Linked DNA regions of Martelella mediterranea DSM 17316. Each later gene encodes a partner of the first gene's protein in a complex. Links are inferred from orthologs where the notes say so. Each region holds a gene or a part of one and is shown on either strand. Other genes may lie near its edges.

Region 1 (14,458 bases):
GCTGGGCATTGCGGGCGCGTTCCACCCTGCGCGCCACCGCGCCGCTCGCTTCGCCCGTCGATTTCGCGCCGATGAGATCAATGGCGCTGACGGCGGGTACATCGATGCGGATATCGATCCGGTCCATCAGCGGGCCGGAAATGCGGGCCTGATAATCGGCGGCGCAGCGCGGGCCGCGCGCGCAGGAATGGCCGGGCTCTCCGGCCATGCCGCAGCGGCACGGGTTCATCGCCGCGACAAGCTGGAAGGCGGCGGGGTAGGAGACGCGGTGATTGGCGCGCGCGATCACGCATTCGCCGGTCTCCAGTGGCTGGCGCAAGGCGTCGAGCACCTGCGGCGAGAATTCCGGGAGCTCGTCGAGAAAAAGCACGCCGTGATGGGCAAGCGAGGCCTCGCCCGGCCGCGCCTTGATGCCGCCGCCCACCAGCGAGGCCATGCTGGCGGAATGATGCGGCGCGCGGAACGGCCGCCGATCCGACAACTTGCCGCCGGCAAGCTTGCCGGCGATCGAGTGGACCATCGACATGTCGAGCAGTTCCTGCGGCAGAAGCGGCGGCAGGATCGAGGGCAGGCGGGCGGCGAGCATGGACTTTCCGGCACCCGGAGGGCCGACCATCAGTAGGTTGTGCCCGCCGGCGGCCGCCACTTCGAGCGCGCGCTTGGCGCTCTCCTGCCCCTTGATATCGGCAAGGTCCGGCAGGTCGTGCGGTGCGGCGCGCACGGCCGGGTGCGGGCGGGAGAGCACCTGCGTGCCCTTGAAGTGATTGGCGATGCCGATCAGGCTCTTGGGGGCGAGAATATCGATATCAGCGCTCGCCCAGGCCGCCTCCGGCCCGCAATCGACCGGGCAGATCAGGCCCTTGTCGAGCGCGTTGGCGGCGATGGCCGCGGGCAGCGCGCCGGCCACGGAGGCGATCGTCCCGTCAAGGTTCAGTTCGCCGATCACCATGTAGCCGGACAGCGCATCCGCTGGCACCGCCCCGAGCGCCGCCATCAGACCGAGCGCGATCGCAAGGTCGAAATGCGAGCCCTCCTTCGGCAGGTCGGCCGGCGCGAGATTCACGGTGACCCGCTTCGGCGGAAGCGCCAGGCCCGTGGCATGGAGCGCCGCCTGCACCCGCTCGCGGCTTTCAGCGACCGCCTTGTCCGGCAGGCCGACGATCTGCATGCCGATCTTGCCCGGCGCGACCATGACCTGGACATCGACCGGAACGCCCTCGATCCCCTGAAACGCAACCGTATGAACGCGTGAAACCATGACCATCCCGCCCGCTTGCCTGTATCCTCAGGTTGCAAGGATTCCATAACTCGCGCTTACTTGCAAGAACAAAAAGAGAACTTTCATTTCTCCTTCGTGTTCAACGGGATAGACAGATCGCCAGCGCCGCAGTAAACCGCGGGTCGAAAGCAAAGAGGGTGCCATGGGACTGACGACCGAAGAGCGGATACTGATCGAGCAGCACGTGACCAACAGCGCCAAATCGCCGGCGGCTGCCTATCTGCTGTGGTTTTTCCTTGGCTGGGCCGGCATTCACCGGTTTTATCTCGGCCGCATGGGGTCGGGCCTTGCCATGCTTCTGCTCAACGTCATCGGCGGACTGACCGTCGTCTTCATCGTCGGCTTTTTCCTGCTTGGCATTTGGGCGCTATGGTGGATCGTCGATCTGTTCCTGATCTCGGGCATGATCGACGCCCAGAAGAACGAGATCCGCGCGCGCCTCACGCAGCAGGCGCTGGCGGGCGAGAACAGATCATAGACCGCCGCGCTTCTTCTCGATCGCGTCCCACATCAGGCTCGCGATATCCGCCCCGCCGAATTTCTTGACCTCGCGGATACCGGTCGGCGAGGTGACGTTGATTTCCGTCATATAGTCGCCGATCACGTCGATGCCGACGAGGATGAAGCCGCGCTCTTTCAGTGCAGGGCCGATGCGGGCGCAGATCTCCTTTTCGCGTTCGGTCAGGCCGGCGGCTTCCGCGCGGCCGCCGACATGCATGTTGGAGCGGCTGTCGGTCTCGGCCGGCACGCGGTTGATCGCGCCGGCGAATTCGCCGTCGACCAGGATGATGCGCTTGTCGCCCTTGCGCACGGCCGGCAGATAGGCCTGGGCGATATAGGGTTCGCGGAACATCTGCGCGAACATTTCCAGAAGCGAGGTGAAATTGCGATCGTCTCGGGTGGAGTGGAATACGCCCGCGCCGCCATTGCCATAGAGCGGCTTCAGGATGATATCGCCCATTTCCTCGCGGAAACGGCGGATTTCGCCGACATCCTTCGTGATCAACGTCGGCGGCATCAGGTCCGTGAACTCGGTGACGAAGATCTTTTCCGGCGAGTTGCGCACCCAGGCCGGGTCATTGACCACCAGCGTCTTCGGATGGATGCGCTCCAGCAGGTGGGTGGAGGTGATATAGGCCATGTCGAAGGGCGGGTCCTGCCTGAGCAGCACCACATCCATGGTCGAAAGGTCGATCCGCTCCGGCGTGCCGAGCGTGTAATGGTCGCCCTCGACATCGCGCAGCGTCATCGGCTCGACGGTCGCAAACACCTTGCCGTCGCGCAGGCTCAGCCGGTCGGGCGTGTAGTGGAACAGCTTGTAGCCCCGGTTCTGCGCCTCGAGGCTCATGGCAAAGGTCGAATCGCCGCCGATCTTGACGGTGGAGATATGGTCCATCTGGACGGCGACGTTCTTGATTGCGGCCATGAAAAGCGTGTCCCGGTTCGGTTAAAGCGACACGATATTTAGTCATCGCGCCGCCCCTTGGCAATCGCAGGCGTCGCTCAGGCGGTCGAAAGCCGCTTCCCGGTAGCGTGGTCGTAGAAATGCACCTTTTCCGGCAACACCGCGAAGGTGAGTTCGTCGGCAAGCGGTATCTCGGGGGAGAGCGCCGCAGTCAGCCGCTCGCCGCCGGTCAGGCAATGGGCAAGCCGCGTGGCGCCGAGTTCCTCGACATAATCGAGCCGGGCCTTGAGGCCGGCACCCGCCGTCGGCTGCAGGTCTTCCGGGCGGATGCCGACGGTGACTGGGCCATCGGCGGGCGGAGCGCTGGAAAATTGCATCCTGTTGTCGCCGATCGTGAGCTGGCCTTGCGTCAGCTTTCCCTCAACCAGATTCATCGCCGGCGAGCCGATGAAGTTGGCGACGAAGGTCGAGGCCGGCTTGTGGTAGACGTCGAGCGGCGTGCCGATCTGTTCGATCCTGCCGCCATTCAGCACCACCAGCCGGTCGGCCAGCGTCATGGCTTCCAACTGGTCGTGGGTGACGTAGATCGAGGTGGTGCCGAGCCGCTTCTGCAGATGCTTGATCTCGCCGCGCATGGAAACGCGCAGCTTGGCGTCGAGGTTCGACAAGGGCTCGTCGAACAGGAAGGCGGCCGGCTTGCGCACGATCGCGCGGCCCATCGCCACGCGCTGGCGCTGGCCGCCGGAAAGCGCGCGCGGCTTGCGCTCCAGATAGGGTTCAAGCTCCAGCATGCGGGCGGCTTCCGCGACCCGCTCCGCGATTTCGGCCTTCGGCGTGCCGCAGTTCTTCAGGCCGTAGGCCAGGTTGTTATAGACCGTCATATGCGGGTAGAGCGCGTAATTCTGGAACACCATGGCGATATCGCGCTCGGCCGGGTCCATCCTGTTGACCACATTGCCGGCGATTTTCACCTCGCCTTCGGTGATGGTCTCAAGGCCAGCCACCATGCGCAGAAGGGTGGACTTGCCGCAGCCTGACGGGCCGACCAGCACGATGAACTCGCCATCGGCGATCGCGATGTCGACGCTGTCGACCGCGCGCTGATCGCCGGAATAGATCTTGGAAACCTTCGAGATTTCGATTGCGGACATCGTTGTTGTTCCTATTTGTCGCTTTCGGTCAGGCCCTTGATGAACCAGCTCTGGAAGATCACCACCATCAGCACGGGCGGCAGCATGGCGAGCACGGCAAGGGCGAAGGCCTGATTGTATTCGGGGATCTGGGAGCCGACCCAGACGAGCAGGATCTGCTTGATGCCGCGCACCAGCGTGTAGAAGCTCTCGTCATTGGTCATGATCATCGGCCAGAGATACTGGTTCCAGCCATAGACGAACATGATGATGAAGATCGCGGCGATCATTGTCTTCGACAGCGGCACCAGAATGTCGATGAAGAACTTGAACGGCCCGGCGCCGTCAATGCGGGCCGCCTCCAGCAGTTCGTCCGGCACCGATTTGAAGAACTGACGGAAGAAGAACGTGCCGGTGGCCGATGCCAGAAGCGGCACGATCAGACCCGTATAGGTGTTGATCAGCCCAAGCTTGGTCATCACGTCGTAGGAGGGCAGGATGCGCACTTCCAGCGGCAAAAGCAGCGTGGTGAAGATCATCCAGAAGAACAGCGTCGAAAACCTGGAGCGGAAATAGACCAGCCCATAGGCGGCCAGCATCGACAGCACGATCTTGCCGACGGCGAAGCCGACGCCGAGGATGAAGGAGTTCATCACCATGCGCGCGCCGGTCACCTCGCCGGTAAAGCCGCCCTTGCGGGTGAGCAATTCCTTGTATGTCGCGACGAAATCGCCGCCCCAGCTCACCTGCAGGCCGTTGATATGGACATCGATCGCCGTGTGGGTGGAGGTCATGAAGGCCACGAACACCGGGCCGATCATGAAGAATACGCCGAACAGCAGGATGATGTGATCGATCAGTTTGGTTCTGTGCATGGCGCTTTCCTCAATTGTAGTGGACGCGCCGCTCGATGAAGCGGAACTGGAAGAAGGTGAGCGCGAGGACGATGATCATCAGGATGACCGATTGCGCCGCCGAGCCGCCGATGTCATTGCCGCGGAAGCCATCCATATAGACCTTGTAGACCAGCGTGATCGGGTTGTTGGCGGCCTTGTCCTTGACGATCACGTCGATGATCCCGAACGTGTCGAACAGCGAATAGGTCATGTTGATGATCAGCAGGAAGAAGGCCGTCGGCGCCAGAAGCGGCAGCGTCACGGTCCAGAACCGGCCGAGGCGCGAGCGGTTGTCGATCGCCGCCGCCTCACGCACCGAGACCGGGATCGATTGCAGCCCGGACAGGAAGAAGATGAAATTATACGGGATCTGCTTCCACACGGCGACGGTGATCATCGCGAAGGTGGTGTCGAAATAGTTGATCCCGACCTTCATGTCCCAGCCGAACCAGGACGCCATTTTGACGAACGGGCCGATATGCTGGTCGAAGAACATCATGCCCAAGAGGCCCGCAACCGGCGGGGCGATCGCATAGACCGAGATCAGCAGCGTCTTGTAGCTGCTCGACCCGCGGATCACGTCGTCGGCCTTGGAGGCGAGCAGCAGCCCTAGGGTCAGCGACAGGAAGGTGACGATGATGGTGAAGATCACCGTGAACCGCGCGACCTGGAGATAGTAGGAGGAGGTGAGCGCATCGACGTAGTTGTCGAAGCCGACGAAGGTCTCGCCGAAACCGAACGGGTCCTCCAGAAAGAAGGACGAACGGATCGCCTGTGCCGAGGGCCAGTAGAAGAAGATCACGATGATCGCCATCTGCGGCAGCACGAAAAGATAGGGCAGCAGGGCCGAATTGAACTGGACGCGCTTCATTTTCTGTTTCCTGTTGCGGTCGGGGCGACGAACCCGCCTATGCCGCATGGCCCCCAAGTCTTCTCGCCCCGGAGGGGAGAGCGACAGTGAGGGGGGAGACCCACCCCGCGAACGCCCTCACGATTGGAAAGGCTGCATCACCCTCACTGCCCTTTTCGGGGCATCTCTCCCGCAAGCGGGAGAGAGTATTGGGAGCAAGTTCCATCATGCAGAGCAAACGCGACCGCCGTTTGCGACGGGGATTGCATTTGGCAAATACGCCAAAATCCGGGGGCGTTAACCCCCGGACCGGCAATTTTCGTATGCGGCGCCTTAGTTGCCGGCGGTCTTGGCGAAGCGGGCGAGAAGGGCGTTGCCTTCCTGCTCGATCGTTGCCATCGCGTCCTGAACCGAGGTCTCGCCCGCGAAGATCTTGTTGTATTCGCGTTCCATCACTTCGCGGATCTGCGGGTAGAAGCCCATGCGGTAGCCCTTGGACCATTCGCCGCCCGGCAGCGAAAGCTGCTGGATGCCGACTTCGGCAACCGGCTGCTCTTCATACCAGCCGTCTTCCTTGGCCAGTTCATAGGCCGCGGTGGTGACCGGAACGTAGCCGGTGGACTTGTGATAGAAGTACTGGATTTCCGGCGAGGTCAGGAACTGGAAGAAGTCGGCCGTGCACTTGTTCTCGTCGTCGGACTTGCCGGAAAGCGCGAAGAGCGCCGCGCCGCCGATGAAGGAATTGGTGCCAGCGCCGTCGATCGAACCCCAATAGGGCAGGAAGGTCGCCGAGAAGGGCATCTGGGCCGTGCTCTGCAGACCGCCGAACGAACCGGAGGAACCGATCCACAGCGCAACCTTGTTTTCCTCGAAAGGCTTCTGGTTATCGGACCAGCCGGCGCCGTAATAGCCGAAATAGCCGTTGTCGTACCAATCCTTGAGCTTCTCATACATCATGACGTGCTCGGGCGTGTTCACCAGGATCTCGGTGCCCTCGACGCTGTCATAGCCGTTGTTGTTGGTCGCGAACTGGAGATTGTTGCGCGAGAAGAAGTTCTCGGTCATTTCCCAGGTGAGCTGCGACTGGACGAGCGGAACGTAACCGGCATCCTTCAGGGCAGGCGCGATTTCCTCGAACTCTTCCCAGGTCTTCGGCGGCTCGACGCCGGCCTTTTCGAAGGCTTCGGTGTTGATGTACATGATCGGCGCCGACGAGTTGAACGGCATGCCGACGAACTTGCCGTCGCTGTCGGCGTAGAAGTAGCGCACGCCTTCGATGAAGTCTTCGCGGTTGAAGGTGTAGCCAGCGTCGTTGATCAGGTCTTCGGCCGGAACGGCAGCGCCCTTGGCGTTGATGATGGTGGCGGCACCTGCGTCGAACACCTGGAGAATGTTCGGCTGCTCGCCCGAACGGAAGGCGGCGATGCCGGCGGCGAGCGCTTCTTCATAAGTGCCCTTGGAAACCGGCGTCAGCGTGCAGGCGTCCTGCGATGCGTTGAACTTCTCGGCGATCTGGTTGATGACTTCCTGGTTCTTGCCGCCCATGCCGTGCCACCAGGTGATGTCGGTGGCGGCGAAAGCGGTCGACGTGGAAAGGCCGGCGGCGAGCGCGGCCAGAACAAATTTCTTCATGATCAAATTCCCCGGTTCTCAAAATCATCGATAGCGATGATTACCGGGGAGGTAGCCTTGCTGCGTGACGGGCAGACGACGGTTTTGTTGCAGAATTGTAAAAGCGCGCGGCTCGGGGTCAGAACGCGTCGGGAAAATGGCGCGGAAGGCGGCCCGGCAGGCAGGCGACGATATCGTAGCGCTGCGAAAGGCGGTGAAAATCGGGCTGGCGCGCCAGCCAGACATCGGACGTCGCGCGGATGCGGCGCATGGCGGATGGGGTGACTGCGTCGATCGCCACCTGCGCCTCGCGCCGCGCCTTGACCTCGATGAACACGGCGAGATCGCCCTTGCGGGCAATGATGTCGATCTCGCCGGCATGGGTCTTGTAGCGGGTGGCGACGACGCGGTAGCCCTTGAGGCGCAGATAGAGCACGGCCAGCCATTCGGCGCGATGTCCGCGCCGTTCGGCCTTGCGCCGGGCTTTCGGCGCGTCAGCCATCCTTCAGCGCCAGAAGCTGCTGGTAGAGTTCCTTGCGGGGCAGGCCGGTTTCCTTCGCGGCCTGTGCCGCCGCTTTCGCCGCCGGCATTTCGGCCGCGAGCTTTTTCAGGAGCGCTGTCACATCGCCTGCATCCGGGGCGGCCCCGGCCAGCGGCGGCCCGATCAGCAGCACGATTTCGCCCTTGACCGTCTCGTCGCGATAAAGGTCCGCCAGTTCGGCAAGCGAGCCGCGGCGGAAGGTCTCGTGGGTCTTGGTCAGTTCGCGGCAGACGGCGGCCGGCCGCTCGCCGCCGAGCACCTCGCTGGCGGCGTCCAGCGTGGCGGCGATGCGATGCGGGGATTCGAAGAAGGCGAGCGTTGCCGGCACGTCGGAGAGTTCCGTCAGCCGGTCGCGGCGCGCCTTGTCCTTGCCCGGCAGGAAGCCCGCGAACAGGAAGGCATCGCTCGGCAGGCCGGCGCCGACGAGGGCGGCGAGCGGCGCGGACGCGCCGGGGATCGGCACCACCTTGACATCGGCGGCAATCGCCTGCTGCGCCAGCCGGTAGCCGGGATCGGAGACCAGCGGCGTGCCGGCATCGGAGACCAGCGCCACCGTCTTGCCTTCGGAAAGCGCTTCCATCAGCTTCTCGCCTGCCTTTTCGGCATTGTGCTCGTGATAGGCATAGGGGCGCTTGCGGATCGCGAAGCGATCGAGCAGCTTGCGGGTCACGCGGGTGTCTTCGCAGGCGAGAATGTCGCAGCCGGCAATCGTCTCCAGCGCGCGGATGGTGATGTCGCCGAGATTGCCGATCGGCGTCGCCACCAGATAAAGGCCCGGCGAAAGAGGCCGCGCCTCTATCGGATGGCCCGCGATTTCGAACCGATTGCTGTTGTCTTCCATCACCATTGTCCCGGCATTTTCATTGTTCGTTTGACCACGGCATGGGAGCGCTCGCAAGGGGCGTGGGGTCTCAGCCTGCGATCAATGGGGAGTAAGGGGTCTCACCCCTTGCAATCCGGACGGATTTGCTGTCATTTTGTCACCCCGCCTGCGCCCCTGCGGCGCATGCCAGTCGCCGTCCGCGCAATAAGAGTGAAAGCGAAAGTCATGCGTATCACGCTTGAGAGATCAAACCTGCTGAAGTCCCTGAACCATGTGCATCGCGTGGTCGAGCGGCGCAACACCATACCGATTCTCTCCAATGTGCTGTTGAAGGCCGAAGGGAACGATCTCGAGATGAAGGCGACCGACCTCGATCTCGAAATCACCGAAAAGACGGCGTCGATGGTCGAACAGGCGGGTGCGACCACCGTGCCGGCGCATCTGCTTTACGAAATCGTGCGCAAGCTCGCCGATGGCGCGGAAGTGTCGCTGGCCACGGCCACCGACGGCCAGACCATCTCGGTTGCCTCCGGCAAATCCAAATTCTCGCTGCAATGCCTGCCGCAGGAGGATTTTCCCGATCTGACGGCCGGTTCCTTCAGCCACGCCTTCAAGCTGAAGGCGAGCGACCTGAAGATGCTGATCGACCGCACCCAGTTCGCGATCTCGACCGAGGAAACCCGCTATTACCTGAACGGCATCTATTTCCACGCCATGGCCGAGGGCAAGGCGCTGAAGCTGCGCGCCGTCGCCACCGACGGCCACCGTCTGGCGCGCGCCGAAATCGACGCGCCGTCGGGCTGCGAGAACATGCCGGGCGTCATCATACCGCGCAAGACGGTCGGCGAGCTGCAGAAGCTGCTCGATGATCCGGAGGTTATTGTCGCGGTCGAGGTGTCGGATGCCAAGATCCGCTTCACCATCGGTTCGGTGGTGATCACCTCCAAGCTGATCGACGGCACTTTCCCGGATTACCAGCGCGTGATTCCCGCCAACAATGACCGTGAGATGCGCATCGATTGCGCCGATTTCACCAAGGCCGTCGACCGCGTGTCCACCGTGTCGTCGGAGCGCGGGCGTGCGGTCAAGCTGTCGCTTGCCGAAGGCCAGCTTACGCTCACCGTCAACAACCCCGATTCGGGCAGCGCCACGGATGAACTCGCCGTCGGCTATGACAGCGAGCCGATGGATATCGGCTTCAACGCCAAGTATCTGCTCGATATCACCGGTCAGTTGACCGGCGACGAAGCGGTGTTCCTGTTCGCCGATGCCGGCTCGCCGACGCTGGTGCGCGACACCGACAGCGAGAACGCGCTCTATGTGCTGATGCCGATGCGGGTCTAGCGCAGCCGGCAGGGCCGGGGCTTTTTCGCTTTTCGCGCGGGCGGTTTTGTGTCAATTGCATCGCAGTGAAACGAGACGAAGGAGCCGATGACATGCCTGCACGCGACCGCCTTATCGTGGGTCTGGACGTTTCGACCGTGGCCGAAGCGGAAGCCATGGTCGAAACGCTTGGCGACACCGTTTCCTTCTACAAGATCGGCTATCAGCTCGCCTTCGCCGGCGGGCTTTCCTTTGCGCGCGAACTGGCCGAGGACGGCAAGCAGGTCTTTCTCGACATGAAGCTGCTCGACATCGACAACACAGTGGCAAAGGGCGTCGAGAACATCGCGAAGATGGGCGTGACCATGCTGACGCTGCATGCCTATCCGAAGGCGATGCGCGCGGCTGTCGCGGCGGCGGCCGGTTCGCCGCTCTGCCTGCTCGGCGTCAGCGTGTTGACCTCGATGGACGACGAAGACCTGATCGAAGCGGGCTATGCAGTAACTGCCGCGGACCTGGTTGAGAAACGCGCCCGCCAGGCGGCCGAGGCCGGCATGGGCGGGGTGGTCTGTTCGGCAGCCGAAGCGCGAACGGTGCGCAGCGTGATCGGACCCGAGATGGCGGTGGTGACGCCGGGCATCCGTCCGGCGGGCTCCGTTGCCGACGACCAGAAGCGGGTGATGACGCCGCGCGATGCCATCGCCGCCGGCGCGAGCCATCTCGTCGTCGGCCGTCCGATCGTCAAGGCCGACGACCCGAAAGCCGCCGCCCGGCGGATTGTCGATGACATCGAGGCGGAGATACTTGGGGCCGCGAACGGCTGAGACACCCCGCGCGCCGCGGCCTGTGTCGCAGCGGCCACGGCGGCCCGCCGAGGCTGTGCGTTATTAACCGCCGCGACCTCTTGTCCCTTCACCTTCGCGGTCAATTGGGCTAAGGGGGAGCTATCATCCAAACGAGAGGCTTGTCATGACGCTATCGAACATTCCCCCGCTGGTTACGGTCTTCGGCGGTTCCGGTTTTGTCGGTCGCTATGTCGTCCGGGCGCTGGCCAAACGGGGCTATCGCATTCGCGTTGCCGTTCGCCGTCCCGACCTCGCCCTGTTTCTCCAGCCGCTCGGCAATGTCGGCCAGATCACCTTCATGCAGGCCAATCTGCGTTATGAGGAATCGGTGCGCCGCGCCATCCACGGCGCCGACCATGTCGTCAATTGCGTCGGCATCCTGTTCGAGAGCGGCAAGAACGGCTTCGATGCGGTGCAGACCGAAGGCGCGCGTCTGGTGGCCGAAGTCACCTGCTCCGAAGGGGCGAAGCTCACGCACGTGTCCGCCATCGGGGCCGATGCCGACAGCCCGTCACACTATGCCCGCTCCAAGGGCGTGGCCGAAGCCTCGATCCGCGAAATCTGTCCCGACGCGGTGATCGTGCGGCCCTCGATCATCTTCGGCCCTGAGGACGACTTCTTCAACAAGTTCGGAAAGATGTCGCTGATCTCGCCGATCCTGCCGCTGATCGGCGGCGGCGAGACGAAGTTCCAGCCGGTCTATGTCGGCGACGTCGCCGAGGTGATCGCGCGTTCCGTCGAAGGCAAGCTAGAGGGCGGCAAGGTTTACGAACTCGGCGGTCGCGACGTGCTGACCTTCCGCGAATGTCTCGAACTGCTGCTCTCGGTGACCGGCCGCAAGCGCGCGCTCCTCTCCATGCCGTTCGGCCTCGCTTCATTGTTCGGCAGCATTGCCAGCCTCATTCCGTTCATCGCGCCGCCGTTGACGTCCGACCAGGTCAAGCTTCTGAAAGCGGACAATGTTGTCTCCGAAGAAGCGCAGGCGGAGGGGCGCACGCTCGATGGCCTCGGCATTCGCCCGGCACAGCTTGAGGTGGTGTTGCGCACTTACCTCGTTCAGTACCGACAGCACGGTCAGTTCGGGAAAATCGCTTGACGGTAAAATGGGGCGGGTGCATATCCTGCCCACAATTTCGCAAAAATTTCGCCACATTCGGGAACCTGTCACAGTAGTTGCGCCTTTACTGTTTATTGGAAAGTCATCGCTAAGATGATCAAGCGGGTTCGTATCAAAAGGGTTTCTGAAACGATGGGTAAGTCTATCGCTGTTTTGTTCGCAGGCGCGGCATTGATGATCATGGCGGCCTCGCTCGCCGCTCCCGGCAGCATTGCCGCGGGCAAGCCCGGCTGTGCGCCCGCCTACGGGGTCGACCCCTGCGCGCTGGCGGCCGTCAACTGATTCCATTCGTTGATCATTTTCCGTCCGGCCCGGCTCAAGCTTTCGTGAGGGCCTTGGTGACGGGCTGACGATAATTTAATCTTGACAATCAGCCTCGCCTTTTGCAAAACAGCTCTCATCAGAGACTTATGTCAATGGTGGAAGCATGCTGGTTTGCAGTTGCAATTTCATTACCGAAAAGGAAATTGAACAGACCATCGTCGAGCTGCTCGACGAGGACTGTTGGCAGCTTATTGTTCCCGCCAAGGTTTATCACCGCATGGCCAAGCGCGGCCGCTGCTGTGGATGCTTCCCGAATGTCGCCGATATCATTGTCCGCACGACCGAGGCCTATCATAAAAATAGTGACTCGACCGAAGCTGAGATATGTGATTTTTTGAGCCGCCTCAAAGAGTTCCACCAAAAGAACAGGAGAGCGGACATTGAAAGGCGACAAAAAAGTTATCGAACGGCTGAACGAAGCTCTGTTTCTTGAGCTCGGCGCCGTCAATCAGTACTGGCTGCATTACCGTCTCACGAAAGACTGGGGTCTGACGAAGCTCGCCGAGAAAGAGCGCGCCGAATCGATCGAGGAAATGCATCACGCCGACAAGCTGATCGACCGCATCATCTTCCTCGAAGGCCATCCCAACCTTCAGACCGTGGCGCCGCTGCGTATCGGCCAGACCGTCAAGGAAGTGCTTGAATCCGATCTGGCCGGCGAATACGAAGCGCGCAATTCCTACAAGGAATCCCGTGACATCTGTCACGAGGCTGGCGATTACGTCAGCATGAAGCTCTTCGAAGAACTGATGATCGACGAGGAAGGCCATATCGACTTTCTCGAAACCCAGCTCGATCTGCTGGATTCGATCGGCGAGCAGAAATATGCCCAGCTCAACGCCGCATCGAGCGAGAGTGCCGAATAACCGCTCCCTGGCACTTTCGTGATTCTCTAAGGCCCGGATTTGTCCGGGCCTTTTTTATGGTGCGCGGCCCGCTCGTCAGTCCGTCAGGTGCCGGAACTCGTCGACGACCCTTTCATAGACCGCGCGCTTGAAGGTGACGATCAGCCCGGGGAGGGTTTCGATATCGGCCCATTGCCAGGCGTCGAACTCGCGTTCATGGCCGTCCGGCGGCGGATCGATCGCGATTTCGCTGTCGTCGCCGAGAAATCGGAAGGCGAACCATTTCTGGGTCTGGCCGCGGAACCTGCCGCGCAGGCCGATGCCGATCAGGTGGTCGGGCAGGTCGTAATTGATCCAGCCGGGCGCCTCTCCGATGAGTTCCACCGATTTCATGCCGGTCTCCTCGTAAAGCTCGCGGGTTGCGGCCTCGAGGGGCGTTTCACCCGGATCGATGCCGCCCTGCGGCATCTGCCAGAGCTGCGGGGAGCCGTCGGATTCCGAATTGTTTTCCGACAGGCGTCGTCCGAGCCAGATCTTGCCTTCAGGGTTCAGGATCATCACGCCGACATTCGGCCGGTAGGGCAGTTCATGGGCTTTGCGCATGGGAGAAAGTCTCGTCCGATGGGGTTTCTTTCCGCCATGCCTAAAGCAAAGCGCGGCGAATGGGAATTCCTTCGTTCCCGCCAGATGCTGCCGCTTGGCGTGGCGTATAAAATGTCTGGTGCCCCCGGCGTATTGCTTGCAGGCGCCTGAAAAGCCTGCCATGTCTTGCGTCGTATTGCAGAGGGGGATTTTCGGATGATGGCACTTCCGTTTTTTATCGGCGCGGGCACGGTTTACCTGGCGCTGAAGGATCGAAAGGGGGCGGCGGTGGCGCTCACGATTGCCGGCTTGCTGCTGCTTGTCGTGCTCTACCGGCTCCATGCCACCGATACGCTCGATCTGTCGCTTTAGGAGGGGAACGCCATGAGTGAAAAACTGGCCGCGACACTGAACGCGCTTGCCCTGTTGGCGATTTCCATCGTGCTGCTGTTTGCCTTCTATGCACAATTTGCCTATGGCGAACTGCCGTGTCCGCTCTGCCTGCTGCAGCGCGCTGGCTTTGTCATGGTGGGCGTGGGACTGGCTTTGAACGTCATTTTCGGGGTTGCGCCGCGCCATTACGGGCTGATGATCCTGGGCGCGCTTTCCGGCGCGGTGCCGGCGCTCCGGCAGGTGGCGCTGCATGTGGTGCCGGGCACCGGGGCCTATGGCGATCCCTTCCTCGGCCTACATTTCTATACCTGGGCTTTTCTGGTGTTCGCGCTGGTCATTCTCGGTTCGGCGGTCATGCTGGTGCTTGGCGGCTTTGCCACCGCCCCGGCCCGCCGGCTTTCGGGGCTGGGGCTTGTGGCGGTCGTGTTCTTCGCGCTGATGACGCTCGGCAACGGCGTCTCGACGCTGGCCGAATGCGGGCTCGGCCTTTGCCC
Region 2 (14,578 bases), 2.3 Mb from region 1 along the record:
AGGCTTCCACCAGATCGCGAAACAGTTTCATATTCAAATCGTTATCTTCTACAATCAGAACCTGTTTCGCCATCTGACGCAATCCCCTGGCACCGGCCCATGGTCCGGCTTGCAACGCGCCGGTGAAACGCTAGAATCGCTCTCACCGAATTATGAGCGCATCATCGACCAAGTTTAGGCCGATTTGGTTAAGAAACGGAAATCCGCGTGCAAAATTTTGCCGATCCATCTGAAAATCCCTCGCGCGAACATGCGCTGGCCGTCGAAATTCTGGTCTGGCTTTCCGGCGAGCCGGAGCTTTTGAACCGGTTTTCAGCGCTGACCGGAATCAATATCGGCGAATTGCGCGCGCTGTCGCAAAGTCCCGGCTTCGAAAGCGCCATGATCGGCTTCATCGCCGGGCATGAGCCCACATTGATGGCGTTTTGCCATGACTGCAAGGTGAAGCCGGAAACGGTTTCCCATGCATGGCAGAAGCTTGAATATGGCGGACAGGTCGATTGAAAACGGTTGAACACGAGGAGCTTTCCGGCCTGCAGATCGGCGACCGTCCCCTGGTGGTCGTCGATGTCGACGAGGTCGTGCTGCAATTCCTCGAGCCATTCAAGGCCTTCCTCAGGGCCCATGACCATGAACTGGTGCTGGAGACCTTCAGTCTGAACGGCAATGTGACCAGCCTTGCGACCGGCGAAAAGATTCCCGATGCCGATGTCGGCGCCTTTCTAGCGGCATTCTACGACGCCCAGGAGGAATGGCAGGAGCCGTTCGACGCCGCGCGCGAAACGCTCTATGGCCTCACCGAAATCGCCGACGTCCTGCTGCTGACCGCCATGCCGCCGCGCCACCGCGAGGCCCGCCGCCGCCTGCTGTCGCGTTTCGGATTCAGCTTTCCGCTGATCGCATCGGAGGAGCCGAAGGGCGCGGTGCTGAGCGCGCTTTGCAACAAGGACCCGCCGGCTCTGATCTTCGTGGACGACATGCTCTACAATTGCCGCTCGGTTGCCGAATCCCTGCCCGACGCGCTGACGATCAACCTGCTGATCAATGACGATTACCGCGCGATGGCGCCGAAGACCGAGGCCCCGTCCGTGGTCGCGACCGGTTGGGACCATGCCGATCGGCTGATCCGCCGCCACATCGCCGAAAACGGTTGATCGCCGTCGCGACGCTGCTTGCCTTGCGGCGGCGGCGGCGGTAATTTCGGGTGTTCAATCTTTGTTCTGATGGTCATGGCCGAGACGACGCCCACTCCGGAAGCCTTGTGCCGCGATTGCCTGAAGGCGACCGTGGGCGATGTCCGCCGTTGTCGCCACTGCGGCAGCCCCCGACTTTTGCGTCATGACGAACTGCATACGTTGTCGATCGCCCATATCGATTGCGATGCGTTCTATGCCGCGATCGAGAAACGCGACAATCCCGAGCTTGCCGACAAGCCGCTGATCATCGGCGGCGGCAAGCGCGGCGTGGTCTCCACCGCCTGCTACATCGCCCGAATCAGCGGTGTGAAATCGGCCATGCCGATGTTCAAGGCGCTGGAAGCCTGTCCGGATGCGGTGGTGATCCGCCCCAACATGGAGAAATACGTCGCCGTCGGCCGCCAGTTGCGGGCGATGATGCTGGAACTGACGCCGCTGGTCGAACCGCTCTCGATCGATGAGGCCTTTCTCGATCTTACCGGCACAGGCAGGCTGCATCGGGCAAGCCCCGCCGTCACGCTCGCACGGTTTGCCAAGCGCGTGGAGGCGGAACTCGGCATCACCATTTCCATCGGCCTGTCCTATTGCAAATTCCTCGCCAAGATCGCCTCCGACCTCAACAAGCCGCGCGGCTTTTCGGTCATCGGCGAGGCGGAAGCCAAGAGCTTCCTTGCCGACAAGCCGGTCGGGATGATCTGGGGCGTCGGCAAGGCGTTCACCGAAACGCTGAAGCGCGACGGCATCACCACGATCGGCCAGTTCCAGACCATGGAGAAGAATGAGCTGCTGCGCCGCTACGGGGTGATCGGTCCGAGGCTCTACCACCTCGCCCGCGGCGAGGACACGCGCTCCGTCAAACCGGAGCGGGGAACCAAGAGCATCTCCAACGAGACCACGTTCAACACCGATATTTCCGATCTCGAGGAACTGAGCGCCATTCTCAGGCGGCTCAGCGAAAAGACCGCGCGCCGCGCCAAGGCGGCTGGCTTTGCCGGGCATACGGTGGTTCTGAAACTGAAGACTGCCGACTTCAAGATCCGCACCCGCAACCGCCATCTGAGCGCGCCGACACAGCTTGCCGACCGGATATTCTCCAACGGACTTTCACTGCTGAAGAACGAGACCGACGGCACGAAATACCGCCTGATCGGCATCGGCATTTCCGACCTCTGCGACCCGGCCACCGCCGACCCGCCCGACCTCGTCGACCCGGGCGCCGCCAAACGCGCCGCAGCCGAAGGCGCCATCGACCGCCTGCGCGGAAAATACGGACTGGCGGCAGTGGAGACGGGCTACACCTTCCGGCCGGACAGGGGGAAGTCGGGCCGAGATGAGTGAGACAAACTCAACGGAGCTTTGTGGCTGAAACAGCCTCGACGTCCGTTTTCGACCCGCCGCCAATAGAGAGCCCCTCAGCCCCGATCTCCCCCCTTGAAAGCAGCGTTATCGCACATGACTTTGTCGCATAGCCCCCCAATCTTCTCGCCCCGGAGGGGAGAGCGACTGTCTTAGCGGTCAAGCGCTTTTCCATGGTTTTTGATCCCGGATTATGGCGTTCAGAATGGTGAGCAGTTTTCGCATTGTTGCCACGATGGCGACGATCTTGGGCTTTCCGGCGGCGACGAGGCGTTCACGGAAGGCCTTGAGAACCGGGTTGTGACGGCTGGCCACGAGCGCTGCCATGAAGAGGGCCGAGCGCACCTTGCCCCTGCCGCCGCCGGTGAAGCTCTTGCCTTTCCACGTGCCCGATTGTCTTGTCCATGGAGCAAGGCCGGCAAGCGACGCGATCTGCCGCCGGTCGAGACTGCCGAGCTCGGGCATTTCAGCCATGAGCGTGCGGGCTGTTGCCGATCCCACCCCAGGCACCGAGGTCAGCAGGCTTTCGCGCACCCGCCACAGCGGCGACTTGCGGATGTGATCGTCGAGATCGGCGTCCAGGCTTTCCAGCTCGTGCCGCAGCGCACTCAGCAGGCGTCTGATACTCTTGTGCGTCTCCTTGGCCAGCGCCATGCGTGCCCGGTTTTCCTCGGCCACGATCATTTGCACGATCTGCCGGCGACGCGCCACCAGAGCCGACAGCGCTTGGGTCTCGGCATCCTTGAGCGGCCGAAGCGTGGGCCTGGTGGCCATCACGAAGGCGGCGATCAAGGCCGCGTCAATCGGGTCCGTCTTGGCTTTGCGGCCGATCGCGTGGGCATAGGCGCGAACCTGGGCCGCATTGACCACGATGACGGACAATCCCGCCGAGGACAGCCCCGCCACGGCAGGCGTCTCGAAACCGCCCGTCGCTTCCAGCGCGACGACGTCGGCCTTGACCGACTGCAGGCGTGCTACCAGCTCATCGATCCCGGCTTGTGTATTGACAACCGCAAACGCCAGGCCGGACGGCGCCACGGCCACATCCAGACGATCTTTCGAAACATCGATCCCAACGACGATATCCATCTTCACCCATCCTTGCTTAAACGGACTTTGCTTGCGCAAGCGGCCCTGGCGACTGTTCGGGTTCGATGGAACGGCGGATGGAACCCCTCGCTCTCCCTCGGGCTTGGTGTCCCGGATGCCGTTCGGCTTTCCATCCGCCACCGCGGGCGAAACAATATCACACGCAGCCGAATTCAAGTTACAAGATGTCGCGAAAGCGACAGTGAGGGGGGAGCCTATCACCGCGAACGCCCTCACAGCTTTGGGATGCTGCTTCACCCTCACTGCCCCTTTCGGGGCATCTCTCCCGCAAGCGGGAGAGAGTATTGGGAGCAAGCTGCTACGCCATATGCGATAACCCTGCCCTGAGCGGGAGATGGCGACAGAGAGGGGTAATGGGCTTGAGCCGCAAGCTCCGCGTATGAGGAAAGGGCTCACCCCTCTCTGCCCCTGTCGGGGCATCTCCCCCTCAAGGGGGGAGATTGTTTTCTGCTTGGCCTCAGCCCCAGCTCAGGCAGCACCCTTCTGCGGGCGCATGTCGCTGGCGTCGATGCCGGCGACGACGACGGGTTTCTTCATCGCGTCGCGACGGAAGGGCTCGCCGAGTTCCTGGTTGAGGAGCACTTCGATGAAGGTGGTTTCCTTGTTCTTGAGCTGGCGCTCCACCGCGGCCGTCAGCGCCTCGGTCAGTTCCTGCTGGCTACGAACCTGGACGCCGTGCGCGCCGCAAGCCTTGGCGATCGCGGCATAGGAGGTGTCGCGGTCGAGCTCGGTGCCGACGAAATTATTGTCGTACCACAGCGTCGTGTTGCGCTTTTCCGCGCCCCACTGATAGTTGCGGAAGATCACCATGGTGATCGCAGGCCAGTGATCGCGGCCGCAGGCGGTCATCTCGTTCATGGAAATCCCGAACGCGCCATCGCCCGCAAAGCCGATCACCGGCGTATCGGGATTGCCGATCTTGGCGCCGATAATCGCGGGGAAACCGTAGCCGCAGGGGCCGAACAGGCCGGGCGCCAGATATTTCCGGCCCTTCTCGAAGGTCGGATAGGCATTGCCGATCGCGCAGTTGTTGCCGATATCGCTGCTAACGATCGCCTCTTTCGGCACCGCCTGCATGATCGCGCGCCAGGCCTGACGCGGCGACATCAGATCGTGATCGCGTTCGCGCGCGCCCGAGTTCCACTCCGTACCCGGATCATCGTCTTCGTGGTCAAGGCTCGTCAGTTCCTGCGCCCAACGCGATTTCGTCTGGGAGACGAGATGCTTGCGGTCCGCCCGCCCGGCGTCGCCGGCGGTTTCGGAAAGCTGGGCCAGAATGCCGCGCGCCACCTTGCCGGCATCGCCCTGAATGCCGACGGTCACCTTCTTGGTGAGCCCGATGCGCGAGGCGTTGATGTCAACCTGAATGATCTTCGCATCCTTCGGCCAGTAATCGATGCCGTAACCCGGCAAGGTCGAGAACGGGTTGAGGCGGGTGCCGAGCGCCAGCACCACATCGGCCTTGGCGATGATCTCCATGCCGGCCTTGGAGCCGTTGTAGCCGAGCGGGCCCATGGCCAGCGGATGCGAGCCGGGGAAGCTGTCATTGTGCTGGTAATTGCTGCAGACCGGCGCATCGAGCCGTTCGGCAAGTGCGATCAGGTCCGGGATCGCGCCGGACAGCACCACGCCGGCGCCCGACAGGATCACCGGGAACTTCGCTTCCGACAGAAGCTTGGCGGCCTCCGCGACAGCCAGTTCGCCGCCGGCGGGACGTTCGAAGGCGACAACCTGCGGCAGGTCGACATCGATCACCTGGGTCCACATGTCGCGCGGAATGTTCATCTGAGCCGGCGCGGAGTTGCGCCAGGCTTCCATGATCACCCGGTTCAGCACTTCGGGAATGCGCGAGGGGTCGCGGACCTCTTCCTGGTAGCTGACGCAATCGGCGAACAGCCGCATCTGCTCCATTTCCTGAAAGCCGCCCTGCCCGATCGTCTTGTTGGCGGCCTGCGGGGTTACCAGCAGCAGCGGCGTGTGATTCCAGTAGGCGGTCTTGACCGGCGTGACGAAGCCGGTGACGCCGGGGCCGTTCTGGGCGATCGCCATCGACATCTTGCCGGTGGAGCGGGTGAAGCCGTCGGCCATCAGCCCGGCATTGGTTTCATGGGCGCAATCCCAGAAGGTGATGCCGGCTTTCGGAAACAGGTCGCTGACCGGCATCATCGCGGAGCCGATAATGCCGAAGGCATGTTCGATCCCATGCATCTGCAGAACTTTGACGAATGCTTCCTCGGTGGTCATTTTCATCGGTATTTTCCTTACTTCCGTTCGTCACGGTAATGATAGAGTTGATAGAGGCCCCATTGGCCGAGCCGGCGGAAGGGCGTCTTCCAGCCCTCGTGTTTCAGTTCATTGCCGTAGATCGGCAGGTCGGGGATGGGTTCCCCGGCGACAAGCTGCGCCAGACGGCGTCCGGCCATCGCCGAATACATCACCCCGTTGCCGCCATAGCCGAGCGAGTAATAGGCGCCCGGCAGATCCGGCATGCCGGTGATACGCGGCATCATGTCATGGGAGACATCGACCCAGCCCCACCAGCTATAGTCCAGATCGACGCCCGCGAGCGCCGGGAACTTGCGGGCGATCGCATCGCAGAGCCCCTTGAGATGCGCCGGGTTGGAGGCATCGCGTCCGGTGATCGCCGCGCGCGAACCGATCTGCAGCCGATTGTCCGGCAGCAGGCGGTAATAATTGCGCAGCGTACGGGTGTCGGTCAGCGGCGACAGCTTCTTGATGCCGATGGACTGCAATTCGTCCGCGGTCAGAACCCTTGTGACGACGCTGTTGGACATGATCGGCAGCAGCCGGTCCTTGACCCGCGGATGCAGGCCGCGCGGCGCATAGGCCGCCGTGGCGACCGCCACGCGCTTCGTGCGCACCGTGCCGCGCGGCGTCTTCAGATGGTGGACGCCATCCTTGTATTCCCAGCTCTGTACCGGGCTGTCGGTATGAACCGTCGCGCCCAGTTCACGGGCAACCCGCAGATAGCCGAAGGCGAGCTTGGCGGCGTGGATGCCAGTGCCGTCCGGCTCCCACATCGCGCCATGAGCCTCCATATCGCGCGCGACTGTTTCCAGCACCTCTTCGCGACCGAGAATCCGCGCGCCATAGCCGAACTTGTCGTTCAGAAGCCGGGTTTCTGCCTCCAGCGACGGCATGGCGGATGCCTTGTGGGCGATGTAATAATGTCCGCCATCCTGCGGCTCGCAGGCGATCGCGTGGTCGCGGACCAGTCCGCGAAACAGGTCGAAGGCCTCGACCATCTCGTCGTGCAGCGCGCGCGCGGTGGGAAGGTCCCAGCGCTCGATCCACTGGCTGCGCTTCAGCCGGCCGGCGCTGATCTGCGCCTGACCGCCATTGCGGGTGGAGCAGCCATAGGCAACGCCGTTGGCCTCCAGCACCGTCGCCTTGATGCCATGCATCTTGGCAAGGTGGATCGCGGTCGAAAGCCCGGTATAGCCGGAGCCGATCACCACCGCATCGACATCCATGTCGGAGGTCACGGGGCCGTCATCCTCGGGCGTTTCGCCGGCGGTGCCGATCCAGTAGGTCGGCGCGTAGTCGCTGCCCGGGCCGAGCGTGCGGTCGGTCAGGGGATCATAATGCGGATCGAAGGGCTTCGATCCCAGGCGTTTTGCATTGACCTGCATGATCGTCTCACATCACTTTGCGGGTATCGCAGGCCGCTGTTTGCGGATCGCCTGCTTTTCGACAATCCGGCCGTCCCTGATCCGGAACAGGTCGACGCCCTGAACCTCGGTCCGGGTGCCGTCGGGATTGGTGGCGCGGAAGGTCCACTGGCTGACGCCGCGCGTGCCGTCCTCCGACAGGAAATGGCTGTGATCGGCCCACTCTACGTCCGGCATCGCGGTCCAGACGCCGACGAAGGCCTTGGCGATCGCCTCCTTGCCGTCGATCCGGTTGCCGTATTCATGGTCGCCGGCGACGGTGAAAAACACGCAGTCATCGGCGAAATGGGTCATCACACCGTCGATGTCGTGGCGGTTGAAGGCGTCGAATGTGGCCTTCAGATCGTCTGCGGAGAGTTTTTTATTATGTGCAGTCATGGGAGTTTTCCTTGCCCTAGTAGCCCATCATTCGCGGCAACCAGAGAGAGATTGCCGGGAAGCTGGCGATGATGAAGATTGCGATGACCGAGGCGATCGCGAACGGAATTGCGCGCAGGCTGATCCGCTCGATCGAAATCCCGGAAATGCCGGATGCGATGAACAGGTTCTCGCCAAGCGGCGGGGTCTGGAAGCCGACAGACAGTGTGCAGATCATCACGATGCCGAAATGGACCGGATCGATGCCCATCATGTAGGCGACCGGCAGCATGACCGGCACCAGGATCATGATCGCCGCCAGCGTTTCCATGAACATGCCGATGATCAGCAGCAGGCCGATAACCATGGCCCAGATCACATAGAGATTGTCGGTGAGCGACAGGATGCCGCCGGCAATCACGCCCGGCACGTCGTTTTCGACCAGGAGACGCCCGAAGATCGTTGCCGCGAACAGCACCAGCAACACGCGGCCCGCAAGCCAGGTGGTGGTGTCGAGCGCCTTGATCACCTGCCGGACATCGAGTTCGCGATAGATCACCGCGCCGACGAACAGCGTATAGAAGATCGCCACGATCGCGGCCTCGGTCGGCGTAAAATAGCCGGAATAGATGCCGCCGAGGATCACGACCGGGGCAAGCAAGGCCCAGAAGCCGTGATAGCCCGCACTTGCGACGCGCCGCAGCGAGAACGGCTCGTCCGATCCGTGGAAGCCGCGTATCCGGCAGCGGATATAGTTCATCGTCAGAAGGCCGCCGGCCATCACCACGCCCGGCAGGACGCCGGCGATGAACAGCTTGGAGATCGACACCGACTGGAACACGCCATGCGCTTCGATCGCTTCCGGCGGCGGCTGCATGCCCATGGCCGAAATGCCGAAGATCACCATCGGGATCGAGGGCGGAATGATGATGCCGAGACCGCCCGCCGCCGCCGTGACGGAGGCCGCATAGCCGGGGCCATAGCCCTGTCGCGCCATGGCCGGGATCATCAGCATGCCGACGGCCGCCGTGGTCGCGGGCCCCGAACCCGAGATCGCGCCGAAGAACAGACAGGCCATCACGGTCGCGGCTCCAAGCCCGCCGGTAAACGGGCCGGCGAGGCTTTCGGCAAAGGCGATCAGCCGACGGGAAAGACCTGCGGCCTCCATCAGCGCGCCGGCGAGGATGAAGGCGGGCAACGCCATCAGCGGAAACGATCCCACCGAAGACCATGCCATCTGCACCATCTTGATCGGGTTGTCGCCAAGATAGAGCATGGCGATCAGCGAAGCGACGCCGAGCGCCACCGTGATCGGCGCGCCGAGGATCAGCAGGCCGAAGAACGAACCGAACAGGATTTCAATGAGCAGGCTGTCCATCAGGGATGCCTCCGCTCATAAGCGCGCTGTTCGTCGGCGGCGAATTCCATCGCCGCCTCGACGCTCGCCTTGTCCGGATCGGCCGGATCGATGCCCATCACGAGTTTCATGTAATTGACCTGCAGGATGCGGATCGTCATCAGCGTGAAGGCGATCGGCAGCGCCAGATAGATGTAGCGCATCTCCCAGCCCAGCGTCTGGGCCTTCACGAACGGCTTCAGGCGGCCGATGAAATCGATTGATTCGATTACGAAAACGATGTTGAAGGCGATCCAGAACGCATCGCCGATGGCCTCGATGATACGGGCCTTCTTGCGCGACATCGCGTTCAACTGAAAGGTGACGCGGTTATGCGCCGCAATCCGCGCGGCATAGGACGCGCCGAAATAGGCGAACCAGACGAACAGGATGACCGACAGTTCCTCGATCCAGGTGATCGAGAAACCGAACAACTGGCGGGCGACGATCTGCACGAACAGAAGCGTCACGAACACGGCCAGCAGCACACGGCACACATGGCTTTCGAACTTGTCGACAAATGACCAGAATGCGGACATGGCAACCTCGGGAGGATTGGCGTGGACGGCGAAGCGTTGAGCAAGGGGACGTTGGCTTGTTACGGCCTCGCCTTCTCATGGGTCACCCTCGGGCTTGACCCGAGGGTCCAGGCAGCGCTTTCGGAGTGGCCTGGATGCTCGGGTCAAGCCCGAGCATGACACAGAGAGGGAGGGAGGGCCTTGCCGGCGACGGACAGCGCCCGGCGCCCCTCACCCATTACTTCGCCGGTTCGCGGCCGAGCGAGGTCAGCACGTTGTCCAGCACTTCCTTGCCGCCGATCTGGTCGTAGAATTTCGGCCAGACGGCCGTGGTGGCGAGGTCGATGAATTCCTGCTCGTTATTGGCCGGATCGGTGATCTCCATGCCGCGGCTGACGAGTTCTTCCTTGATCTTGGACTCTTCCGCCCGCAGGAATTCAGATGAGGCCTTGGTCGCGGCTTCGCCCGCGGCCAGCACCTGCTGCTGCTCTTCCTCAGACAGGCTTTCAAACAGCGCCTCGGAGATGATCAGCGGCTCGATCGAGAAGATGTAGTGCAGGTTGGTGATATATTTCTGCACCTCGTCGAACTTCATCGCGTAGACGGTCATGTAGGGATTGTCCTGGCCATCGACGACCTTCTGCTGAAGGGCGGCGAAGGTTTCGCCCCAGGCCATCGGCGTCGGGTTGACGCCCCAGCTCTTGTAGGTCTCAATCATGATCTCGTTCTTGGGAACGCGGATCACCAGGCCCTGCAGATCGTCCACGGTGGAGACCGGCCGCTTGGAGTTGGTCAGCACCCGGAAGCCGGAATAGGCCCAGCCGATGATGCGCACGCCGGCATCCTCGATGGTCTGCTCGATCATCTGCTGGCCGATCTCGCCCTGGGTGAGCTGTTCGGCATCGTCCTGGCTGAGGATCACGTAAGGCAGCGTCAACGTGCCGACCGATGGCGAGAACGGGGTGATGTTGTTGATCGCCAGAATCGAGAAATCGAGCGTGCCGGTGGCAGCCGCCGTCACGGTATCCTGCTCGTCGCCGAGCTGGCCGTTGAGGAACAGCTTGCCGGTCATTTCGCCGCCGGACTCTTCCTCCAGCGCCGCGATGAAGGCCTTGCCGAGCGCTTCCTGCGTGCCGCCCGCGCCGTCGCCGACCGCGATGCGGTATTCGGTTGCGGCAGCCGGAAGGCTGAGGGCGAGCACGGCGACGGCGCCGGTCACAAAACGGGTGAGAATGGTCATGTGTAGTCCCCTACTTTTGGATTGCTACGCCGCTTGATTGAGATCGCGGTCGCTTGACGGCCGTCAAGATTGCAGCAAGCGCGGTTCCGCGATATGTCCAGATAGGAGCTTCGTTAGGTCCAGATGAAAAGCACAATCGCAGCCGAGAGCATTTTCCTGCGCGCCGCCGACGCGCCGACCCTGCAGGGCCGGCTTGCGGCCGCGCTGGTGCGCGCCATTCTGGAAAGCGGCGCGCGGCCCGGCACCCGCCTGCCGTCAAGCCGGAAACTCGCCGAAGCGCTGGGCCTGTCGCGCATGACGGTGACGCTGGTCTATCAGGAACTTGTCGGCCAGGGCTATCTCGAAACCCTGCCGCGCTCGGGCGTCGCGGTCGCGGCAACCGCCCCGCACCGGGGGTTGACGGTCGCCGGCATGGCGGCGGGCGACACATCGCTTGACTGGTCGCGATGGCTTGCCGACCATCCGCCGCCCAGGCGGGTGATCCGCAAGCCGACGGATTGGCGCAGCTATCGCTATCCCTTCATCTACGGCCAGCCCGACCCACGCCTTTTCGACCATTACGCCTGGCGCGATTGCGCCCGCCGTGCGCTCGGCAGCCGTGATTTCGGCGATCTTTCCACCGATCGCTACGGCAGCGACGATCCGCTACTGATCGACTATATCTGCTCCAACACCCTGCCCCGGCGCGGCATCCATGCCCGGCCGGATGAGGTGCTGGTCACGCTCGGCGCGCAGAACGCGCTCTATATCGCGGTGGAGCTTCTGTGCCGCGCCGACCGGCCGTCCGTCACCGAGGAGCCGGGCTATCCCGATATCGCCGAGACGCTGCGCCGCTCGCAAAGCCCGGTCACCTTCCTGCCTGTCGACGGGCTGGGGCTGAACCCGCAAACCCTGCCGGACGATACAAGGCTGGTGATGATCACGCCAAGCCATCACATCCCCACCGGCTCGACCATGCCGCTCGGTCGCCGGCAGGAACTGCTGAACCGCGCAGCCGCCAAGGATTTCGTGATCGTCGAGGATGATTACGATTTCGAGATGTCCTATCTCGGCCCCTCCGCCCCGGCGCTGAAATCGCTCGATACCGAGGGCCGCGTTCTCTATATCGGCAGTTTCTCGAAATCGCTGTTTCCGGGTCTCAGGATCGGCTATCTGGTGGCGCCCGCCCCGCTGATCGCCAAGGCGCGCGAGCTGAGGACAATGCTGCTGCGCCACCCGCCCGGCCATCTGCAGCGCATCACAGCCTATTTTCTGGCGCTCGGCCATTATGACGCCCACATCGTGCGGCTGCGTGGCGCGATGGTGAAGCGGCGCGCGGTGCTGGATCAGGCGCTGGCCAGAAGCTGCCTGACGCTTGAAAGCGCGGCGGTGGCCGGCGGCGCGAGCGTATGGCTCAGAGGCCCCGACGGGCTCGACAGCGCGAGGCTCGCCGAGGAGTTGAAGGCGGACGGCGTGCTGATCGAACCCGGCGCTGTGTTCTTCGAAAACCCGCCGGAGCCCTGTCCGCTGTTCCGGCTCGGCTACGGCTCGATCGATTCCGCCGATATACCGCGCGGGATCGAACTGATCGATGCGGCGGTCAAACGGGCGGTGAAGATTTGAGGCATGGACGAACCGATCGGAATCAAACAGATTCCGGAATATGGTCAGGAGGTCGGAATGGAGCCGCTCGGCGAAATCATTGAAATCTGGCGCTATCCCGTCAGTTCGCTGGGCGGGGAGCGATTGACCTCCGCCGTGCTCGGCAGCGACGGCATTGCCTTCGATCGCGCCTGGTGCATCTGCGATGCCGAAACCGGCGCGCCCGCGGCCCCCGAGAAGGAATTGCGCTGGCGGCCGGCGCTGTTTCTCAGCGCCCGCCTTGGCGAGGACAACCGCCCGGAGATCGGCTTTCCCGATGGTGGATGGACGGGCGTGGACGACGCGGGTCTTGCGGAAAGGCTCGCCACCCATTTCGGCTTCGCCGTCGACGTGCGTCCCTACGCCCGCAACGCCGACGATACCGGCCCGGTTGCCGTCAACCGCTACCTCCCCTCGCCGATCCATCTTGTCACCACCGACGGTCTGAAACACCTTGCCACCCTTGCCGGGACTGACGAAGTCTCAAGCCGGCGGTTCCGTCCAAATGTGGTGCTGAAGACGCCCGGTCTTGCGGGATTTCCGGAGAAGGAATGGGTTACGCAAAGGCTGCAACTCGGACAGGCGCTGATCGTCGGTTTCGAGGAAACCCGCCGCTGCGGCATGACCATCGCGCCGCAGCCGGACATTGCCGAAAACGCCGATATCCTGCGCTCGCTCCTGCGCCACAACCGGCGCAATTTCGGCATCTACTGCACGATCGAGGAGCCCGGCTTCATTTCCACCGGCGACATCGCCAGCCGCGCCGCCTGAGCCCGTCAGGCGGCCGTCAGTTCGCCTTCGCTTTCGAGGATCGCGGCTGAAATCACATCGCCGATGTCGCGCGCGGACGTGATGCCCTGCACGAAGGGCAGCTTGTGCAGCAGGAAGGAGATCGAGCCGCAATAGAGGTTGCGGGAAAGGTTTTCGGTGAAGATCGGGCGGAAGGCCGCATCGAGATCGACGCCACCGGTGCGCACCATCCCGTCAGCCATAAGACTGCCCCGCGTCGAGGCCGGACTGACCACGCCCTGCCCGAGCAACGTCGGGAACGGCAGATCGCGGGCGGAAAGCGAACTCTGGCCGGTGGCGTCGATGAAGGCATCGAAGCGCAGTTCCTGCCCCGCAAAACGCACGACGGCGCCGCGCTGAACGCTCTCATTGTCGATCTCAGCATCGTCGCCGATGGCTTTCACAGAAAGCTTGCCGGCGCGGTACAACGCCAGCAGCCTGCGGATCGAATCATGTGGCACCGTGGCATAGTCATCGACGAACACGGTCTTGAAATGCTTGTGAAACCGTTCGAGGTCTGCGGCGTCCAGGTGCGGGATCGCACGGGCGATCACCTCATGCATGCGCAAGATCGCGTAGCGCCATTCGACGGTGTGCCGGCGCTTCTGGTTCATCTCCGCCTCGGCGAGGTTGCGCGCGGCAAAGACAAACGGATCGGCGGACTGACGTTCATTGAAATAGGCCGACGCCAGCGTCTCGACCGACAGCATGGAAAGGCCGATGCGGGCGGCGTAATCGGGATCGGCCAGTGCCAGCTCTTGCCTGAAAAGCGCGAAAATGGCGTCGAGCAGCCCGTGTTCATGGGTGGCGATCAGCCGTTCGATCGCCTCCTCGGTGCAAAAGACCAGCGGGCGATAGGGGATTTCGCAGTAGAAATCCGCCTCCGGCAGAATGCCCTTGCGCGACATCATCGTCGCGTTGAAGTCCTTCGTATCGGTATGTGGATGGTACTGCAGATCGCCCTGATCATCGAGCAGAAACCCGCCATGGGCGGTCGCGACCGTGATCAGCGCGTCGATGCCGCTGAGCGAGGTGCCGAGTATGCCGACCTTCGAGGGCGGGATCGACTTCAGTGCCGGCGCGGGCCAGGGCGAGACGAAATAGCCCGGACGGGTTTCAGTCGCCTCCGGCCAGTCATGGCCCGTTGCCAGCACCACATGATCGAAGACCGCCTTTTCGTAGTCGCCTGCCGGCGTTTCCACCGTCAGTTCGATATCGTCGCGCGTCAGCGCGATGTCGGACACGCGATGCGCGGCCTTCACCGCGATCCTGTGGCCATTCTCGCGCCCCTGTTGAACGAGCCC

The links.
Region 2: the proteins of dnaN (region 1) and Mame_RS18005 are in contact, whole or in part, in a solved structure (PDB 1OK7), measured with the Escherichia coli proteins. The link is inferred for Martelella mediterranea DSM 17316 from one-to-one orthologs.

Annotation. Positions count from the first base shown.
Region 1 is NZ_CP020330.1:1,583,413-1,597,870, forward strand. Bases 7,943-10,819 are described here. They hold dnaN (DNA polymerase III subunit beta), read left to right. Parts: upstream 7,943-8,760; coding sequence 8,761-9,879; downstream 9,880-10,819. Other genes in these bases: rsmI (16S rRNA (cytidine(1402)-2'-O)-methyltransferase), read right to left, coding at 7,943-8,559; pyrF (orotidine-5'-phosphate decarboxylase), read left to right, coding at 9,972-10,682. Outside these bases: Mame_RS07325 (YifB family Mg chelatase-like AAA ATPase), read right to left, coding at 1-1,258; Mame_RS07330 (TM2 domain-containing protein), read left to right, coding at 1,422-1,757; gshB (glutathione synthase), read right to left, coding at 1,752-2,705; Mame_RS07340 (sn-glycerol-3-phosphate import ATP-binding protein UgpC), read right to left, coding at 2,783-3,835; Mame_RS07345 (ABC transporter permease subunit), read right to left, coding at 3,847-4,689; Mame_RS07350 (ABC transporter permease subunit), read right to left, coding at 4,700-5,581; Mame_RS07355 (extracellular solute-binding protein), read right to left, coding at 5,894-7,192; Mame_RS07360 (YraN family protein), read right to left, coding at 7,311-7,673; more of rsmI, read right to left, coding at 7,666-7,942; Mame_RS07380 (complex I NDUFA9 subunit family protein), read left to right, coding at 10,828-11,799; Mame_RS07385 (hypothetical protein), read left to right, coding at 11,914-12,102; Mame_RS27250 ((2Fe-2S)-binding protein), read left to right, coding at 12,248-12,577; bfr (bacterioferritin), read left to right, coding at 12,525-13,010; Mame_RS07400 (RNA pyrophosphohydrolase), read right to left, coding at 13,086-13,592; Mame_RS26595 (DUF5993 family protein), read left to right, coding at 13,791-13,943; Mame_RS07405 (disulfide bond formation protein B), read left to right, coding at 13,956-14,458. UniProt on the Escherichia coli protein: Confers DNA tethering and processivity to DNA polymerases and other proteins. Acts as a clamp, forming a ring around DNA (a reaction catalyzed by the clamp-loading complex) which diffuses in an ATP-independent manner freely and bidirectionally along dsDNA.
Region 2 is NZ_CP020330.1:3,865,907-3,880,484, forward strand. The notes cover bases 382-3,378. They hold Mame_RS18005 (DNA polymerase IV), read left to right. Parts: upstream 382-1,223; coding sequence 1,224-2,534; downstream 2,535-3,378. Other genes in these bases: Mame_RS17995 (DUF3572 domain-containing protein), read left to right, coding at 382-504; Mame_RS18000 (hypothetical protein), read left to right, coding at 501-1,154; Mame_RS18010 (IS110 family RNA-guided transposase), read right to left, coding at 2,712-3,378. Also shown: Mame_RS17990 (response regulator), read right to left, coding at 1-73; more of Mame_RS17995, read left to right, coding at 208-381; more of Mame_RS18010, read right to left, coding at 3,379-3,641; xsc (sulfoacetaldehyde acetyltransferase), read right to left, coding at 4,131-5,912; Mame_RS18020 (NAD(P)/FAD-dependent oxidoreductase), read right to left, coding at 5,924-7,315; Mame_RS18025 (nuclear transport factor 2 family protein), read right to left, coding at 7,328-7,732; Mame_RS18030 (TRAP transporter large permease), read right to left, coding at 7,749-9,089; Mame_RS18035 (TRAP transporter small permease), read right to left, coding at 9,089-9,646; Mame_RS18040 (TRAP transporter substrate-binding protein), read right to left, coding at 9,864-10,865; MocR-like pyridoxine biosynthesis transcription factor PdxR, read left to right, coding at 10,989-12,467; Mame_RS18050 (MOSC domain-containing protein), read left to right, coding at 12,471-13,256; Mame_RS18055 (FAD/NAD(P)-binding protein), read right to left, coding at 13,262-14,578. UniProt on the Escherichia coli protein: Poorly processive, error-prone DNA polymerase involved in translesion repair and untargeted mutagenesis. Copies undamaged DNA at stalled replication forks, which arise in vivo from mismatched or misaligned primer ends.